DNA from 2 places in the Microbulbifer aestuariivivens genome. Region 1 is predicted to be linked to the other one. Evidence: predicted binding sites of a transcription regulator. Region 1 holds the regulator's gene; the other holds the start of a gene.
The links. Region 1 encodes LexA, which represses DNA repair genes until DNA is damaged. Its sites were predicted from a motif close to ACTGTNTNTANANACAGT; they were not measured.
Positions count from the first base shown of each region.

Region 2: the regulator LexA is predicted to act here: its motif matches at 1,419-1,436, upstream of imuA (translesion DNA synthesis-associated protein ImuA).

Region 1 covers NZ_BAABRT010000001.1:33,968-43,929, reverse strand. The annotation lists gene nagZ (beta-N-acetylhexosaminidase) at 1-458, opposite strand, end outside; gene ABEA58_RS00155 (TetR/AcrR family transcriptional regulator) at 555-1,184, opposite strand; gene ABEA58_RS00150 (DUF6763 family protein) at 1,319-1,639, shown strand; gene lexA (transcriptional repressor LexA) at 2,235-2,840, shown strand; gene ABEA58_RS00140 (hypothetical protein) at 3,213-3,464, opposite strand; gene ABEA58_RS00135 (DUF6586 family protein) at 3,733-4,227, opposite strand; gene topA (type I DNA topoisomerase) at 4,224-6,977, opposite strand; gene ABEA58_RS00125 (hypothetical protein) at 7,323-7,895, opposite strand; gene ABEA58_RS00120 (universal stress protein) at 8,049-8,486, shown strand; gene abc-f (ribosomal protection-like ABC-F family protein) at 8,824-9,962, opposite strand, start outside.
Region 2 covers NZ_BAABRT010000027.1:1,253-11,214, forward strand. The annotation lists gene ABEA58_RS13555 (Y-family DNA polymerase) at 1-185, opposite strand, end outside; gene imuA (translesion DNA synthesis-associated protein ImuA) at 538-1,242, opposite strand; gene dcd (dCTP deaminase) at 2,331-2,900, shown strand; gene ABEA58_RS13570 (BaiN/RdsA family NAD(P)/FAD-dependent oxidoreductase) at 3,163-4,356, shown strand; gene ABEA58_RS13575 (hypothetical protein) at 4,484-4,669, shown strand; gene ABEA58_RS13580 (S46 family peptidase) at 4,947-7,262, opposite strand; gene ABEA58_RS13585 (hypothetical protein) at 7,536-7,820, opposite strand; gene ABEA58_RS13590 (DUF3820 family protein) at 8,198-8,434, shown strand; gene gltA (citrate synthase) at 9,563-9,962, opposite strand, start outside.

The DNA.
Region 1 (9,962 bases):
AAGCTGCGGTCACCGACAATACGACAGTGTGCATCGTCCGCATCCAGCACCGGCGCAAAGCTGAAGTCGATGCCGGCGGTGAGAAGCTCCGAGGCCAGCAACCAGCCCACATCCCGCAGTTGGCGATCATTGGCGGCCCGGGCCAGTTTCTGCATCGATGGCAGGCGGGTGAAGCCCTGCTCACGGAAACGCTGCACCCTGCCCCCCTCCTGGTCCACCGCCACGAGAATACCGTGGCGCTCGGCCCGAATCTCGGCCACCAGCGATTCCAGTTGCCGACGGTCAGTGAAATTGCGGCTGAAGAGGATAAGCCCACCCACCATGGGGTGGCGGAGCAGGCGCCGGTCCTCTTCACTCAGTGCCATGCCCTCTACGTCGATCATTACCGGGCCGAGACCCTGCTCCCCGGCTTTACCTTGCAGATCTCTCGAACTTTTCGTATCACTCGTGTCTTGCACGTCTTTTACCTTCTACGCTCACGCACCTTGGTGCCTACCATGCCGACGCTTTCACAGGCATTACCGCTTTTGACTACTGGCGGAGCAAGGCTGCCCTCAGAGATCCGCGTGCAGCATCGCCGCAGCGGCGGGCACCAGGCGCTCCAGGGTTTCCTGGAGGCTGCTTTCCGCGCCAAAATCCTCCTTGAGGATAGCCTCAATGGCGTCAAAGCTCGATAGGGTAAAGATGGTTGCGCCCAACATAAAGTAGAGGCGCCAATAGAAAGTAACCGGGTCGAGGCCCGGCAAGGCCTTGGAAAGCAGGCCCGCGAAGCGCTGATAGCTGTCGCCGTAGCGAGAAACGATAAATCGGCGCAGGTGACCCTGAGACTGGGTGTAGGCGAGCCCCAGTAGGCGCATGAATCGCTGCGGGTTCCTTCCCTCCCGCTCCAGATTGGCCATGGCTACCCGATAGAGGCTGTCCAGCAGCCTCTCGGCGCTCAAAGGCTCATCCATGGCCTCACGACGATCGAGCTCTTCCACCAGGCTGCGGGTAAAGGGCGTAAGAAAACGCTCGAATACCGCCTGGATCAATTCCTTCTTGGAGCCGAAGTGATAGTTGACTGCCGCAAGATTCACGCCGGCAGTGCTGGTTATGGTGCGCAGGGAGGTCTCAGTAAACCCCCGCTCTGCAAACAGCACTTCCGCCGCATCCAATATCCGGCCGACGGTATCAGTCTGGGTCATAGGAATTCAAACCATCAATTAAAACACTTGTTTGACGACTCGCGCAGGTTAGCACATTCCCCCCCAGCACGCGCAGCTACTGACTTCAGGCAACAGACATTAGATTGGAGGAAACACAACAGGGGCAGGAAGTCATGACACAAATGACACCGGATATCGGCAGCTGGTTCGAGGACGTGGATAGTGGCGAAGTCTTCGAAGTCGTCGCCATTGACGAATTCCAACAGACCATTGAAGTACAGTACCTTGACGGTACCGTGGGTGAGATAGAGCCTGGCGACTGGATCAGTCGCTCGCTGGCAGCCGCCGCCGCTCCCGAGGATGCCAACGCGGCTTACGGGCTCACGGCCCGGGAACAGGACCCTGACTCAGACGCCCCCGGACCCGACTTCATGAGCCAACTGGACAGCCTCGAGGGTGAAAGCTTCGCCGGTACCGATGAAAGCTCTTTTTGAGCCCCAGTGACAGGGCTTGTGTGGGGCTATCTAGGTTAGGGTCTATTGAGGGGTCTATTGAGGGAGCTATTGAGGGGGCTTCCGGACTTTCCAGCGAAGCTGGGTAACGGCTGCCCCCCCAGAGAGCCTGGAATTGCAAACAACTGTGCCGCCGGACCACTCCTATCGATCACTCAAAACCTGATTAATACAGGCTGCCAGCAGAAACAGTCCAGATTCGCGCAATCAATACAGCCACTTCTCCACAAACCTTGTAGCCGCTGAATACCCCCCAGGCTTGCGCCGCAATCACGCCCGACAATGTGATTCTCATCCACGAGCTGCATCCCCAACTTGAATCTCACCCTGACCCCGCCCTTGATACCCATAACAGGCACAACCGGTATCGATGAAGAACAGGAAGACAGAACGAATAACCACGAACGGAGAATCTCATACAAAGCTGACTGACGACGGCAGCGATCACTCCCGCGAGTGGTGAGGCCCATGTGAAGCGAGTGACGCGAGTGATCGGCAAATTTGCGCTGCCGGGCTTTCTGTATATAATCACAGCAACTGTATATAAATACAGACAACAATCAGGCAGGTGAACCCCATGACCAACCTCACTGCGCGCCAGGCTCAGGTACTCGCACTGATCAAATCCTATCTCGACGATACTGGCTACCCCCCCACCCGCGCCGAAATCGCGCAAGAGCTTGGCTTTCGTTCACCCAACGCGGCCGAAGAACACCTGAAAGCCCTGGCCCGCAAGGGCGCCATCGAGATGGTAGCCGGCGCATCGCGCGGAATCCGCATCCCTGGCCACCAGCCGGGCCTGCCAATTATCGGCCGGGTAGCCGCCGGCAACCCAATCCTCGCCGAAGAAAATATTGAGGACTACTGCGAACTGCCATCGGACTTTTTTCACCCCCCTGCCGACTACCTGTTGCGGGTTCACGGCATGAGCATGAAAGATGCCGGTATTCTCGATGGTGACCTTTTGGCGGTTCAGCGCACCGACCAGGTCCACAATGGCCAGATCGTCGTTGCGAGGATCGAGGATGAAGTAACGGTAAAACGCTTCCGCCGCCGCGGTAATCAGGCTCTGGTGCAGTTGCTTCCAGAAAATGAAGAGTTTGATGTTATTCAGGTGGACATGCGTGACAAACATTTCGCGATCGAAGGCCTGGCGGTGGGTGTGATTCGCCAAACCCCCTGAGCAGCCAGCCGCTCTTCTGCGTTAAACGCCCGACGTCCCGGGCGTAACCGCGATAACTTCATTATGCTTACAAGCTCGCCAAATCGAAGGCGAATACATGAAGTGAAGTGAAAACCTGCCAGCCCATCCCAAATTACCAGCAGCGCAAGCTCTCACTTCCAGAGGCCCAACCCGCCTGGCTACAGGTGAAATACAAAGATAATTAGGGCCTCAGAAATCAGTGAGTTAGAGCTTGGGCTGTCCAGGGCTTGACTAAAATTGCAAGCCACCACCAAGAAAGCTGATCACGGTTTCGAGTTGCAGTCATGGGGCATGGGGCATGGGGCATGGGAAGAGAATAGCGGGAGACGCTTGAACGCCACCCGGGAGAAATCAATGAATGGTGTGGTTGATCGGCTCCAGCTCTTCTTCCAGAGGTTCAGGCTCCAGATCGCCGATATTTTGTACAGCCTCAATGCCAGCCTCCAGCATGGCCTTGGCGATGGCGATCTTATGCTCACGCAGGAAGTCTGTGCTTTCCTCGGAAAAATGGATTCGCACGAGCGGATCATCACGTTCACCCGCCCGACGCAGGGCAACGTCGCCATTAGCCAACTCAATGATTTCGAAAGTCTCAGAGGACATTCGTTTCTCCGTTTACATCGATTTAGCGCAGTGTAACACAGTGCCCGAGATGTGATCATCGGCTCTAGAGCCCGAGTGGGGCCAGGATGAGGCCAGAATCAGGGTCATATATGGGGTATATGAAGGCTATATCAGGGGTGTGGGCTGTGGGCTGTGGGCTGTGGGCTAGTGAAAACTCCCCCCCTGTCGAGACAAACGTAACAGGCTACGGCTCCGCCGATGCCCGCGAACGCCTTATTACGGCTCATAAGCGTCAATAAGGGGCGCTTTACCACTCGGCAGTATTCGTCCGCTGGCGCTGAATCAGCTCCGTAAGGCCCTGCTGCCAGTTTTCTAGCTGGCTGCGGCTAAGCGGCTCAACGGGGCGCTGCCCTACCTCCATTAGCGGAATCAAAGTCGCACTGGCCGCGCCTCTGCGCTGTCTCTGGCCAGTACGAAACTGCCATAGAGCCTGCCAGGCAGCTTCGAGTGTGGACAACCAGCTCTCGGGGTCTTCCAGTAACCCCTCCAACTCCAGCGCCTCTCCACAACCCTTATTCTGGGAGTGCGCCATCTGTGAAAGCATCTTTGGAGAGTCCGGCTCGCCGCCGAGCTGCAACTGAAAAGCCAACTCGGCCAGGAAAGCCTGATAGGCCCGCCAGAGCTCAAGCAGGCGGGCCTCGAAGAGCGCCTGCGCCTGCAGGTCTCCCGCAGGGGTGATGTCGCCAAGCAGTGTTGCCTTGCGCAGAGCCGCTGCGACAGCGCCGGTGTAGGGGTTGCTCATAGCTCTTTATTGCCCGGAGCTTTTTTCGCAGCTTTCTTCGGGGCGCTCTTTGCAGCGGCCTTCTTTGCGGCGGCTTTTTTAGGCGCTTTACTCGCCGCTTTTTTTGCCGAAGGCTTGGCCTTACTGGGGGCCTCCGCCTGCCATTTGCCATCTCGGTAAAAGGCGCGCCAGCCGGTGGCCTTACCGTCTTCTTCAGACTGTACGTACTGCTCCTGGGTCTTTCGGCTGAAACGCACCACCGTATCGCGCCCCTGATCATCTTCCGTGGGAGCGGAGAAAAGGAAGCTGTATTTGGGATCAATCTCGCTCTGGTGAGGCAAAAGTTCTTTTACCAGTGGCGCCCGTGTCTCACGGTTTTTGGGAAACTGGCTCGCGGCCAGGAACAGGCCAGAGGCACCATCACGCAGGATGTAGTGGTCATCCACTTTCTGGCAGGGCAGTTCCGGCATCGGAACCGGGTCCATCTTGGGGGGCGCCGGCTGGCCGTTCTTCAACAGTTTGCGGGTATTCTTGCAGGCTTCATTGGTGCAACCGAAATATTTGCCGAAGCGCCCTGACTTCAGCTGCATATCACTGCCGCACTTGTCACACTCAATCAACGGGCCATCATAGCCTTTGATTTTGAATGTGCCCTTCTCTACTTCGTAACCCGGGCAGTCAGGATTGTTACCGCAGATATGCAGCTTGCGCTGCTCGTCAACCAGGTAACTGTCCATGGCGGTACCACACTTGCCGCAGCGGCGCTTCTCGCGCAGCTGGCGGGTTTCCGCATCCTCGTCCTTATCTGCGTCTACCGCTTCTTCGCCCGGAACAAGATTCATGGTGTTGGTACAACGCTCTTTGGGTGGGAGCCCGTAGCCAGAACAGCCAAGGAAGACACCGGTTGAGCCGGTGCGAATCTGCATATGCCGGCCGCATTTACTACACGCGATATCCGTATCCGTCGGCGTGTTGCGGCGCATACCGTGATCGGGGGACTGAGCCTTTTCCAGACGCTTGGAAAAATCACCGTAAAAATCATTCAGCAGATCTTTCCAGCCGCGATCCCCATCCGCTACGGCATCGAGTGATTGTTCAAGGTTGGCGGTAAAGCCATAGTCCATGAGGTCTTTAAAGCTTTCGCTGAGGCGATCGGTGACGATATCGCCCATTTTTTCCGCGTAAAAACGCCGGTTTTCGAGGCGAACGTAGCCCCGATCCTGAATAGTGGAAATAATCGAGGCGTAGGTGGAAGGCCGACCGATTCCGCGTTTTTCCAGCTCCTTAACCAGCGCCGCTTCACTGAAGCGTGCGGGAGGCTTGGTGAAGTGCTGTTTGGGGTCCAGCTTCTGAAGTGCCAGTTTTTCTCCGACCTTCACATCCGGTAGCACCAGGTCTTCGTCTTTTTTACTCACCTGAGGAGCAACCTTCAGGAAGCCATCAAAGCGGATAACCCGCCCGCGGGCACGCAACTCGAAATCACCAGCGGTCACCACCACCGAGGTGGAGGTGAACTCTGCCGGTGTCATCTGACAGGCGACGAACTGCTGCCAAATCAGGTTGTAGAGGCGCTCGGCGTCGCGCTCAACCCCACTCAGCATATTGGGCTGCATGCGCACATCAGAGGGGCGAATGGCCTCATGGGCCTCCTGGGCACCCTCTTTACTGCTGTAACTATTGGGGGAATCGGGAAGATATTTCTTGCCGAATTTTTCCAGAATAAAGTCACGGGCAGAGTCCACGGCCTCTTTACTGAGGTTGGTGGAGTCCGTACGCATGTAGGTAATATGCCCCGCCTCATACAACCGCTGCGCCAACATCATGGTTTTCTTGACGCTGAAGCCCAGTCGGTTACTCGCTGCCTGCTGCAGAGTTGAGGTAATAAAAGGCGCTGTGGGCTTCGAGCTGGTGGGCTTGTCATCCCTCTGCGAGACGACAAAGTCGCTGGCCTGCAGTGCTTTGGTGGCGGCAGAAGCCTGCGCCTCGTTGGTGGGGCGGAATGCCTCACCCGCCTGACGTTTGACTTCAAGCTGCAGCGGCTGCGACTTTGAGGTCGCCGTGTCCGCCGAAATGGTCCAGTATTCTTCTGGTATAAACGCGCGAATCTCCCTCTCGCGCTCCACGACAAGTCGCACCGCTACAGACTGCACACGGCCAGCGGACAGCCCGCGGGCCACTTTCTCCCACAGCAATGGGGAGACCATATAGCCCACGATCCGATCAAGGAACCGGCGCGCCTGCTGTGCGTGTACACGGTTGATATCCAGGCGGCCTGGATCTTTAAAGGCCTCCTGAATGGCGGACTTGGTAATCTCGTTAAACACCACGCGACGATAACGGTTGTCATCACCACCGATCGCCTCGCGCAGGTGCCAGGCAATCGCCTCTCCCTCGCGGTCCAAGTCCGTTGCGAGATAAATCTGGTCGGCGCTCTCGGCCAGTTTGCGCAATTCGCTAACCACCTTCTCCTTTCCGGGAAGGATTTCGTAGTGGGCTGCCCAGTCGTGATCCGGGTCAATTCCCATACGCTTGATCAGCTGCTCGCGACTTTTCCTGCGCTTGTACTTCTCTTTCTCTTCCGGAGAGAGCTTGCGAGTCTCAGCCGCCTTGCGCGCCCGCTCCTTAGGGTCGACTGGTTGTTTATTGCTGCCGGCAGTGGGCAGGTCGCGAATATGGCCCACGCTGGACTTCACTACGAAGTCCTTGCCGAGGTATTTATTGATCGTTTTCGCCTTGGCCGGTGATTCGACAATAACCAGTGATTTACCCATAAGACCTTGAATTCTAAGAAGTTTTCTACTGCCTGCAGCCCTCGGAAAACGATGACTGTGAGCGCTGCGATGCGCGAATATATAAGCTCCGCCCCCAGTCGGGTCAAGCGGAAGGGGAAAAAATTCCCTTTCAATGGGGTCGATTTTCGGCTCTCTGGAGCGACTTGGCCATGTCTTTCAGCGTCGCCAGGTGGCCTTTTCCCCGGCCTGATGAGGCGCACAGGATGGCTTGTGGCTGGAACTTGATGAGCGCCCAAAAAGAGCGTTGACCGGGAGGGTCGCTACCCTCTGCACTGCTCTCCACTGCTCTCCACTGCTCTTTTACGGGTTCTCGCGAAGGGCCTCTCAACGGCTACCCCCATCATCATCTGCATCGCCATTATCTAAACCGCCATCTCCCCTGCCCACATTGGAGCGACCAGCGGGCTGGCGAATCGCCTCCTCTATCTCTGGCAGCAATCGCGTCAGCGACTGGCTAAGCGCCTCAAAGCCCCTGTCGCCGCTGCGCTCCTGCCACTGGACACCCAAGCCGCCGTTAGTACTTTGAACGCCACAGGCATCTTCGGGAAGCCGCTGCAGCAGGTCACGGATCAGTGGCCACGCGGCTTTTGGTGCGGGCTTGCCAACCCAGTCCCAACGATCGTAAAAATGCAGGTCGTGAGTCATGCGCTGCAACTCCAGATTCCACCCCACATCCAGCCTGCGCGGATCTTCCCAGCGGTTAAAGTAAACCGCCGCAGTCCCGCTACCCAGTACCGCAGGCAGGGGTTTCATCTTAACGGTCATGCCGGCCCGAATCGCGCGCTGCCGGAGCCCAGCCAGCTTGCGGTCGCGATCACTGGGCTTCATCCACATCACCGGCCCGACCACCAGGGCAACCGCGAAAACAATAATAAGAAGGGGGAGCCATGCCGACATGAGCGGATCCTTGCGCGAAGATTATGGCGCCCATTGTGCTTTGCGGTGCGCCGGTCCTGTCAATTGATTTTTTTTACAGTAGACTCATTGTGATCTTACCGGCCACTGTCAACGCGACAATAGAAATGACAACAGAAAAGGAGAAGCGTGCTCATGGCGAATTACAAGCGCATTCTGGTTGCCTTGGACCTTTCGGATGAATCCTCACAAGTGCTGGACAAGGCTGGGGAAATGGCAAAGGTATTCGGTGCCGAGCTGTCCCTCACGCACGTAATCGAACCCCTGACTTTTGCCTATGGCGGAGACATTCCGATGGACCTGTCCGAGGTGCAGGAGCAACTGCAGACACAGGCGAAAGAGCAGCTGGGCAAGGCGGGAGCGAAATTCGGCGTCCCCGAAGACCGCCAGCGCGTTGTGCTCGGCCAGCCGGCGGGCGAAATTCACCGGCTTGCAGAGGAGCTGAATTCCGACCTTGTTGTCATAGGCAGCCACGGCCGGCACGGCCTTGCGCTTTTGCTCGGTTCCACCGCCAACGGAGTGCTGCACGGCGCCGGCTGTGACGTACTGGCTGTCCGCGTACACTCAGACTGACGCCCGCACAGGAGCACTTCCGCGCACAGCGGCATACCCCCGGGCAGAAGGGAATCCGCCAGGAGGCCTGGGGGCGCCAGTAAAGTACTTGGCAAGCCAATGGGAAAATCGATGGGAGATGGGAGACCGGAGACGGGACAAGCCGCTTGGAAAATCTCCGATCATGCATCCGGGATCAGAGGTGGCACTTGGTCGACCCCTGGAAAGTTAGCGGGAACAGGCACCATAAGCTGCTAACTCAAGCCAGGCATAACTGAGAAGCGGCCCTGACCCGGCAATATTGCCGCGCTCACTATCTCAGTCGCTTTGGCAGGCTGAGGGAGGAGCAGGCGCGGGCTCAGGAATCGCTATCCAGCTCAGCCCAACGCTCGAAGGCTGCCTCCAGTTCGGCCTGCAGATCCGAAAGCTGCTTGAGCCTCGCCTCGACGGCTGCCGGGTCCTGTCCATAGAAGGTCGGTTGGCTCACCTCTGATTCAATCAGTGCAATCTCACCCTCCAGCGACTCGATTCTTGCCGGCAAGCTATCCAGTTCGCGCTGCAGCTTGTAGCTAAGCTTTTTCTTCTGTGCCGGCTTGGCGCCATCCTGTTCGCTCTCTACAGGCTGGCCTTTTAATTGCGCGCCAGAAGAAGACTGGTCGTCATCGCTCTTATTCGACGGAGCCTGGCCACCCTCCTCATCGGTGGAGAAACGACCACCCTGTCGCAGAAAATCGGCATAGCCACCGACATATTCGCGCACCACGCCATCCCCCTCAAACGCAAGGCATGAATCCACCACATTATCGAGAAAAGCGCGGTCATGGCTGACCAGCAACACCGTACCGGAGAAGTCCAGCAGCAGCTGTTCCAGCAACTCGAGTGTTTCCACATCGAGATCATTGGTTGGCTCGTCGAGAACCAGTATGTTCGCGGGCTGGCTGAACAGCTTTGCCAGTAGTGCCCGGTTGCGCTCGCCACCACTCAGCGCTCCCACCGGGGTCCTTGCCTTGACGCCGCTGAACAGGAAATCCGACAGATAAGACATAATATGACGGCTGCGCCCACCCACCGTCACGCTGTCGCGACCCTCAGCTATGTTATCCACCACCGTGAGCTCCGGGTTGAGCTGGTCCCGGCGCTGGTCGAAATAGGCAATCTGCTGTTTAGTGCCAAGTCGGATAGAGCCGGACTGCGGCTGCAGCTCCCCCAATAGCAAACGAATCAGCGTGCTCTTGCCAACGCCATTAGGGCCAATTAAGCCCACCTTGTCGCCACGCATCAGGGTATAGGAGAGATCGCGTATCAGGTACTTTGTGGCACTGCTGTTAACAGCACTGTTGCCGGCTTTATCACCAGCAGCCCCAAGGTAGGCGAAGGAGACATCCTTGAGCTCTGCCACCAGCTTACCCGAGCGTTCACCGGCGTCCAGCGCCATACGGGCTGTACCCTGGCGATTGCGCCGCGACTCGCGCTGGCGACGCAGGGACTCCAGCGCCC
Region 2 (9,962 bases), on a different contig from region 1:
CACCGTTTTCTGGCGGTGGCGACGGCGAGGTCGCTTTCAATACCACATTGCATAGCCTGCGTATTGGCGGCAACGATCCATTGCTGTTCGATGACCGCTTGCGGGTTGTTATGAGCGGTGCTGGTCTGAGCGCGGGTGAGTGCCTGTAGAGGCAGGCTGGGAAACTGGAGGCAGAGCCAGAGCATGGGATACTCCTGTGCGGTTTAAAGCGTTGTTTTCAGGTGATACCTCTTCCTGTTTTGGGTTTGCGTTTAAGGGCGCCTTTAGCGTTCCGGGATTTCGTCTGTCGGCCTGTTTAATCGCTTTGAGGGTGCTGGTTGAGCACACTGAATAAGCGGATTGCTTATCGATCCGAGTGCATATGGGGGAGAGAAGCTTCTGTTAAGGCCTGCTTCCCTGCCTCCCTGCTTCCCCAAGAATCGGCTACATCCACCCTTTACATCCATCCTTTACATCCATCCTTTACATCCATCCTTTACATCCATCCTTTACAGTCATCTTTCGCAGCCATCTGTTGCAGCCGCCTGTTGTCACCGGTCAGTGCAGCTGCCGCTGGCGGTGGGACAGGCCGGCGCTGAGCGGCAGGCGTAACCGCTGGCCGGCCGGGCCGCCATGCCGCTTCAGCAGCTGTACATGCAGTTGTTCATCGTCAACCGCGAGCCGAAGACGGAGGGCGGCGGGGCTTTGCGCGCAGGAGCTGGGGCGGAAATAGAAATGCGCGCAATGGCCATCGCGTGCCGCCTGCTGCAGTCGGCGCAGGTCTCTGTCGGCAGCTTGCCTGCCGCTCTGCCAGCTGAGTAGCGCACCACAGCACCCGGATTGCAGTGTCTGCTCCATGGCCCACAACTCATCGCGCTGGCTACGGGGGTGCAGAATCAGCAGTTTTTCCAGCCGGATTCCTGCGGCCGCCAGTGTCGGGGCATGGGGGATGAAAGGCGGGTTTACCAGCGTCACCATTTGTCCACTCTGGGTTATTGCGGCCAGTGCGGGGAGCAGCAGGGCCAGTTCGCCATTATCGGACTGGTCCATCAGTATCTCGGTCATGGCTCCGCGAGGCCAGCCGTTGCCTTTGAGTGCGGCATCGAGAGTGGGATAGCCGCTTTCAATGCCCCCTATACCCCGGCGTGGTTGCTCGCGGGTGGTGTGGCGGGTATCCGGGTGGATTGCCAGGCGATTTTGCGGCTGGGTTTTGCCCTGAGTGTATAGGGGCTTGTGGACCCACAGCTGTTCGGTGTTTGGCATGATCAGTTCCCTCGCTTTAGAGCCCTAGCTTGCTATTGGTTCTATTGCTTGTGTCTTGGCTGTTTCTGTTGTTACTTCTTTAGTTGTCTCTTTATGTCGTTTCGCTGTCTCTGGCTTGGTTGTGGCTTCGGGACTCTTCTATCCTGGCCAGAGGCTTGTATATCCGTACAGCTGATACTGGTGTTTTATACAGTAACCGACTTGGCCCCACAAGCGTTTGTGGTACCGGATGACGCCAATTCCCTCGCTACAAGTACCTGTGACTTGCAGCTTGCTACAGGTCATTCCCCTCAGGGAGACTCTTTGCAGGAGCCGCCGCAGCGATCACCAGGGTGGCCGGTTAAGTTCTGCCGATATGTTGTTGATGGGTAAGAGGGGCAAGAGCGGTAAGAGGGGTAAGAGGGGTAAGAGGGGTAAGAGGGGTAAGAGGGGTAAGAGGGGTAAGAGGGGTAAGAGGGGTAAGAGGGGTAAGAGGCGTAGGCGTCAATAGATGCGGAGAGGTCCAACCCTGGTACCAGCCGCTTTATGTGAGCAAGGGGGGAGAGTGTGGCCGCATTGGGGTAGAGGGGGTTGTTGGCTGCCGCTGATGGTGAGGCAGCCGGAGCGGGAGTATTCATCGGGCGGGGCGTGTTGCGCTGGGGCTTACATTAACCCCCATAAACTGATGCCGGGTTTGAATGTTATTCTGCGAATGGGAGGGCGCTATAGGCGCTGTGCCCAGCGGCTATCACGAAGGGGCGATGTTGCCTAAAGGGGGGGCTGTTCGCCATGCGGGCGCCAGGTGTGGAAGACTTCGACCTTCGACCTTGAAGTCATTTCATGATTTCATCATGGCCGCCATGCAGATCATGGCATTTGTGGGATGGCGTGAGCACTGGGGAGTGATTGGGCTTTGGCTCGCATTACTCTGTGATCAGCCCAGCCCAGCCCAGCCCAGCCCAGCCCAGCCCAGCCCAGCACCCATGCGCAGTGGCTGGTGAATGCGGGCTGTGGGTTCCCGTCGCTACTGGTACTTTTTTGAGCAGTGCAAACCGGCTATGATTCCGCCTCTTTCAATGACCAGAATACGCACAGCGACGGGGGGCGGAGTGAGCATCAAATCCGACAAGTGGATTCGCCGGATGGCCGAGCAGCAGGGCATGATCGAGCCTTTCGAGCCGGGCCAGGTACGCAGGAACGCCAATGGCGACCGCCTGATTTCCTACGGCACTTCCAGCTATGGCTACGACGTGCGCTGTGCCAGTGAGTTCAAGATTTTTACCAACGTGCACTCGGCGACGGTGGACCCGAAAACCTTCGACGAGAACAGCTTTGTCGATGTGGAAGGCGATTCCTGCATTATTCCGCCCAACTCCTTTGCTTTGGCGCGCACGGTGGAGTACTTCCGCATTCCACGCTCGGTGCTGACCATCTGCCTGGGCAAGTCCACATACGCCCGCTGCGGCATCATTGTGAATGTGACGCCGCTGGAGCCGGAGTGGGAGGGGCATGTGACCCTTGAGTTCTCCAACACCACCAACCTGCCGGCCAAGATCTACGCCCATGAGGGTGTAGCGCAGATGCTGTTCTTCGAGTCCGACGAGGTCTGCGATGTATCCTACAAGGACCGCGGCGGCAAGTATCAGGGTCAGCGTGGGGTGACACTGCCGCGGGCCTGATTGGCTCCGATGTTTCCATTGGTCCCTTCGAGCCTAGTCGTTTTGTAAGCCCGCCGGCCCTCCGATCCTCACCGGCCTCTGGGGCTTTTGCTTCTTTGGTGCTTTTCAAACCCTGTGCTTTTTTGGCTCCTCCGCCGTTGCCGAACCTTGGCAGGGGCAGAGGGGCAGAGGGGCAGAGGGCCGACGAGAAGAGCGGCCTGCAGCGAGTTCCACCCCGAAGTCACAGGCCTCCTTTGCCGTCGCTAGCGTTGAATATTGAGTTATGAATGAACTCCCTCAGCAGGTCGATGTGGTCATCATCGGCGCCGGCGCCGCTGGCCTGATGTGCGCGGCGGTGGCCGGGCAGCGGGGGCGCAGTGTGCTGGTGCTGGACCACGCCAACAAGGTTGGCAAGAAGATCCTGATGTCCGGCGGTGGCCGCTGTAACTTCACCAATCTCTACACCGCGCCGGACAACTACTACAGCGAGAATCCCCACTTCTGTAAGTCGGCCCTGGCTCGCTATACCCAGTGGGACTTTATCGCGCTGGTGGAAAAGCACGGTATTCCCTACCACGAGAAGACCCTCGGCCAGCTGTTCTGCGACAACAAGTCCAAGGATATTGTCGACCTGCTGCTGGCGGAGTGCCGCACAGCCAAAGCGCAGGTCCGTACCCGCTGCAGTATCGGCTCGGTGCAGGGGCGCCAGGGTGGCTATGTAGTGGAGAGCAGCCTGGGGGCGGTGCAGTGCGAGTCCCTGGTGATTGCCACCGGCGGCCTGTCGATACCCACCATGGGCGCGACTGGTTTTGGCTATGATATTGCCCGCCAGTATGGCCTGCGCATCACGCCGACACGCGCCGCGCTCGTGCCCTTTACCCAGCACAAGCGCCAGCTGGAGCGGCAGCGCGAGCTTCCCGGCACGGCGATAGCGGTTTCCGCCAGCTGTGGTGCGGGCAGCTTCCATGAGCAGATGCTGTTTACCCATCGGGGGCTGAGCGGGCCTGCGGTGCTGCAGGTCTCCAGTCTCTGGCGCGAGGGCGAGACTGTCTCCTTTGATCTGGCTCCGGACCGGAATCTGGCCGACTGGCTCGGCGGGCTGCGGCAAGATAAACCCGAGGCCCACCTGCACACGGTATTGGCAGGGCTCTGGAGCAAGAAGCTGGCGGCGCACTTTCTCGCCGAACGGGGTATTGAGAGTCGGCCCCTGAAACGGTTCAGCGCTGCGGAACTGGCGGAGGTGGGGGAAAAGCTGCAGACCTGGCAGCTGGTGCCCGCCGGAACCGAGGGCTACCGCACCGCAGAAGTCACTTTAGGCGGGGTGGATACCGATGCGATCTCCTCCCGCACCATGGAGTGCAAGTCGCAGCCGGGCCTGTACTTTATCGGCGAAGTGCTCGATGTCACCGGTTGGCTGGGTGGCTACAACTTCCAGTGGGCCTGGTCTTCCGCCCATGCCGCGGGTGAAGTGGTCTAATAAAAATTGCTCAAGCAACAGCCGTGCAATGAGCAACCGTAAATGGGCCGCTCATCAAGAACAGTGCTTTAATATACCCCTACCTCATTGCAAACTGCAGGATCAACCGGTCAGGAGGCGGCCACCCATGGGCGATGTGATTCCTTTCAAGCGCAAAACCGCATGGCAGAAGCACAAGGGCAGCAGTCTCTGCCGCGATGGATTCCATAAGTGGCAGGTGGTCACCGAGCGCAAGTTCGATGTCAAACAGGGCAAACTGGTGACGGAGTACCGCTGTGAGCGTTGCGGCAAGACCAAGACAAAGCTCTTGTAAATACGGTTGGACGTGCGGATGAAAGTGCGGTTGTCAGTGCGATTATGGCAACGACTGTATGAGCGATTAGCTGCGGGGAGGGAGCTGCGAAGAGGGGCTGCGGCCGAACTCCGATACAAACGCTCGAGGTTGGCAAAAAGATCTGGATGGAAAAGTTCGCAAACTGAACTTGACCTGACAGAGCACCTTCTGAAAAACCGGTAACTGTCAGATCAAGTCTGAACTACTACATATAAAAAACCGGCGCTGGCGCCGGTTTTTTATTGGACGTGAGAAATCACTCCTCTGATTTTTTGTCCGCGGGCTCCGCTGCCACTCCCATCTCTTCCAGCAGGTTGTGGGCACCATCAACATTCTCCATCACCCACAGCATGTAAGCCACATCCACGTGGATGGCGCGGGTGTTGTCGTTGAAGTCCCAGTCGGCATTGATGCTGTCGTAGGTGCCGTCAAAAACGAGACCAATCAGCTCGCCCTTGCCGTTCATGGTGGCGGAACCGGAGTTGCCGCCGGTAATGTCGACGGTGCTGAGGAAGTTCACCGGGACGGAATTCAGCGATTCCTTGTAAAAACGGCTGTGGGCCGATTTTTTGATCGCGTCCAGCTGTGCCTTCGGCGCATCGAAGGGATCTTCTCCGGTATATTTTTCCTGGATACCGCGCAGGGTGGTGAAGGGCACAAAGCCATTGTGGCCGTCGTTGCCGTCAGCGGGGCCGTCGATTGTGCCCTCCGGTGGGGTGTAACCCTTCACCAGGCCGTAGGTAACACGCAGCGAGCTGTTGGCATCCGGGTAGACCGGTTTGCCCTGTTCCCTGTAGTAGGCGATCAGCAGGTCCATGTATTTGGGGCGAAGTTCGGCAAAGCGGCCGCTCATGGCCTTGTCCCGCTGTTCCATCGCGTAGAGGTCGTCGTACATGGCCACGGCCAGTTGGATAAACGGATCGCTGCTGTTGCGGAAGTCTTCGGGGGACTTTTTCATCCAGGCCAGGCGGGCCTTTGTATCTGTCAGGTTCGTGTTTTTGTACATGCCGGACAGTTTTTCCTGGAGCGCTTCGCCGCTGGCGGCTTCGCCGAGGAAGGCGTCAAAGCTGGCTACACGCTGCTCTTTCGGCAACTGGTTATAGCGCTGAATAAAATAGGTCCAGATGGCCTGATCCACTTGCGGGTTAAAGTTGCGCTCGATGCGTTTCATGCCCTCGGTGAAACGGGTCATGTCGCGCAGTTGGTAGCCGGGTTCGCGTTCCATATCCGGTTTCTGGTTTTCCAGGCTCAGGCGATAGAGGCGCTGGGCGGCGCTGAGCATGGCCGAGCGGCCCATATAGCGCATGACCAGATCACGCTCTTGGGTAGATTGCTGCTCGGTGATCAGTGCCTGCAGATCCGCAATCACGGATGCGTATTGCTTGGCAGAAGCCGGGTTGGCCTCGATCCAGGCCTGGAGGTCTTTTTCCAGCTGTTGCTTGCGTTCCAGCAGGTCACTGCGTTCATAGCCCTCCAGCATACCGGTGAAGTTCTTGGAGTAATTGTTCAGGCCAGCAACCAGGCTGGCGTATTTCAGCTGCGCATCCTTGTCCCCTTCGCTGGCCTTGCCGATTACCTGAGACCACTCCGCCAGCACTTTTTGCATGGTGGGGTAATACCAGTTGAAGTTGTTGTCCACTTCAGCCGCGGTACGGTAGCGGTTGGTGCTGCCCGGGTAGCCCGCCACCATTACATAATCCCCTGCATTGGGGCCTTTGCTGGCGACTTTCAGGTGGTGCTTGGGCTGATAGGGGACATTGTCCTCAGAGTAGTCCGCGGGCTTGCCATCGGGGCCCACGTAGGCGCGCAGGAAGGCATAGTCACCGGTGTGACGTGGCCACATCCAGTTGTCGATATCGCCACCGAACTTGCCGATGGAAGAGGCCGGGGCGTGTACAAGGCGCACGTCGCGGATCGCCAGTTGCTTGATCAGGTAGTAGCTGGCGCCGCCATAGTAGCTGTAAACCTCGCAGCGATGGCCCGGGTCCGCCTCACAATCGGCAACCAGCGACTTCTCGGCATCTTCGATGGCCTTGAAGCGCTCGGCCCCATCCATCCGCTCGTTCAGTTTGCTTTTGATCTTGTCCGTCACTTCCTGCATATCCACAGTGACGTAAACGCGGGAGCCGGGCGCCGCTGGCAGTTCCTCGGCAAGGGTTTCGGCCAGGAAGCCATTGGCCAGCAGGTCGTTGTCCTCGCTGGAATTGTAGGAAATTGAGCCGTAGGCGCAGTGGTGGTTGGTGGCGACCAGCCCCTTGGGGGAAACGAAGGATGCCGAACAGCCGCCAAGGCTGATGATGGCATTCATGGGGAACTGGGTAAGGTCCGTCATGGTTTCAGGATCCAGCTGCAGGCCGAACTCCTGCAGTTTGTCCGAGAGCAGCGGCAGCTGGCTGGGCATCCACATGCCCTCGGTGGAGACAGTTGCGGCGAGGGCCGGTTGCGTGGATTCGGAGCTGGCTTGGTTCGCCGGCGTTGTCTGCCCTGTCTCTGTGGGGCTGCCGTCACAGGCCGCCAGCAATGCGGTGGCAAGGCCAAGCCCGAGTAGATGGCATAACTTGTTATTTTTCACAATCAATCCCTATTGATAACGCTTATGGTGTGAAAGTGGATTGCGGTAGCGGAACCTTACCGCGAGAAAGCCATATTCCCATAAATGGCAGATCGGGAAAACGCAGGAACCGGTAAGAGCTGCTGACTTACCGGTTCCGATATGAGGAAATTATTGCCGCTGTGACCTGTTGGTAGTGGCTGTCATCAAAAATGAAAACGTGGCGTAGCTGACTACTCTCTAGTTACCAGTTACCAGTTACCAGTTGCCAGTTGCCAGTTACCAGTTGCCAGTCTAGCGGTAGACACGACGGCCATGGCGATCGTAGTAATAGTGGCGTTTTTTCTCGCGGTCATAAAGCCAGCCCGCGCCCGCACCAATGATGGCACCGGCTGCGGTGCCACCCGGACGCCCGCCGGAAATGAGGGCACCGGTGACGGCGCCGATACCTGCACCCGTGCCAATCCGGCGGTCGGTATCACTCATATTGGCGCAGCCAGTGGTAAGGCTGCCAGCGAGTACAGTGGCGGAAACCAGTGACGCCAGGCCCGCGCGCTTGAGGGAAAGTTTCATCATCATTACTCCAAATTACTCCTGAGGTTCGACCGTCCTGGCTGTTCGAGACAGGGATTGCCCTGTCGCATAACGAAAGCGCGCGGACAAACACCCTGTCGATTGCATGGCAGCCAATCCATAGCGGGCAAGGAACCAAGGCCCGCGCAACGTGAAAAAGAGTGTATGGTTGTTTCACGCTTTTCCCCATAACGGTTAGTGCGCGGCACTTGCTGAATGGCTCACAGCTGGCCGTGGGCATTTTCTGCTAATGACCTGATGCCGCTACTCATGACTTAGTGCCGCTGCTAGGGTCACAATATGACCGGGAAGATTCAGGAGTTCAGTGATGAGCAAGATGCGGCATAACGAAGAGTCGATTTATTGGTTGTAGAGGTTTGAGTGTGTTTGAAAAACAGGATTTGCTGGACATTGCCCGAGTGCCTATGCCCTTCGGCAAGTATGCGGGTCGTGCGCTGATCGACCTGCCGGAGGAATATCTGCTCTGGTTTAAGAAGAAAGAGTTTCCCGCAGGCCGGCTTGGTTATCTGATGGCCCTGACATTGGAGATCAAAATTGAAGGGTTGGAGGGCTTAATCCGGCCACTGAAAATGAAGGATAAAACTGATCGAGGTCGCTAGAAGCTTGATACTGAGATACTTGGGAGTGTTCAGTCAGTGCGCAGTACCGATTGCGTCATCAGGCGCACTTGCAGCACCTCTGGGCGGTGAGAGGCGGTGAGAGGCGGTAGAGGCGGTAGAGGCGGTAGAGGCGGTAGAGGCGGTGAGAGGGAGTGAGGGCAGTGGAATTGGGAGGCGTGGTTTGCGGAGACGCTACCCATCATTTTTTATAGGCTGCTCCCGGTTTTCATAGCGGCGCAGAGGCTGTTGCAGACTTCACTGTGGGTCAATGGCCTGCGGGATGGCAGCTGGGTTTCCCATTGCCGGGGAAATCTTGTCGACAGATTTCCTCTGCGAACACAGGGGGCTATTGAGCCTGAAAAAAATGTTTTGCCATAGTCGCTTACGCGTTTTGGCCGTTTGGATTACAGCTTGTCCATACTAGACTGGGTAGTGCCTAGGTAAGAAAGCTTTCACGCTGTTTGTAGCGGAAAGCAGCAAGAAGAAGCGGTCCGCAATGGAGCCCGGACAAGACCGTAAATAGGCCCACAGCGGGTGACCACTGGTCTGGAATAGTGACTTCAGCGAGTGAACACGCGGTACTAACGTTCGGACAGCTTAAAGAGAGGGAGCGGTCGAAACGAATTCGGCCGCTATTCTCTTTCTGGTTCTGGTTCTGGTTCTGGTTCTGGTTCTGGTTCTGGTTCTGTCTGACCACTTGCCTAATTCTAAATTCTAGCCCCTAGTTCCTTCAGGCTATCTTCATTTGCCATTTCCATTTCCCATTCTCTAATCGCCTTTGAAATTTTGAGGGATTGAAGGTTAGCTGGTTGGGTGAAGGTTGGCCAAGGTTAGACGAAGGGTTAGGCGAAACAGCATTTCCACCGTAAAGGGTTACCCTGTTCATATTCCCGCTAGAGTTTTTAGGCCGGGTTGCCAGTGAAGAGTATCGAGACGCTGTGCTGAGCGGCATTAGTAGCTATTAGTCATGAGGTGCGGCAGGTGTGCTTATGCTGATTCAGTAATGCGGTTTTCGTTGTGTATGCGGGGGCTGAATGGCAGGAATAAAAAACCCGGCGCAAGGCCGGGTTTTTTGCGACAGTGCGCCGGGATGATCGGCGTTGTCACGACTGGAGATGGGCTGTCTGCTTACTTGCGCTCGTCCAGTGACACGTAATCGCGCTGGGTGTAGCCGGTGTAGAGCTGGCGCGGACGGCCGATCTTGTAGGGGTTGGAGATCATTTCGTTCCAGTGCGCAATCCAGCCGGCGGTGCGACCGGTGGCGAAGATCACGGTGAACATATCGGTGGGGATACCGATTGCCTTCATGATGATGCCGGAGTAGAAGTCCACGTTCGGGTAGAGCTTCTTCTCTACGAAGTACTCGTCTTCCAGGGCGATCTGCTCGAGTCGTTTGGCGATGCGCAGCAGTGGGTCATTCTCTGCACCCATGGCTCCAAGAACCTCGTCGCAGATTCCCTGCATGACGCGGGAGCGCGGGTCGAAATTCTTGTATACGCGGTGGCCAAAGCCCATCAGGCGGAACGGG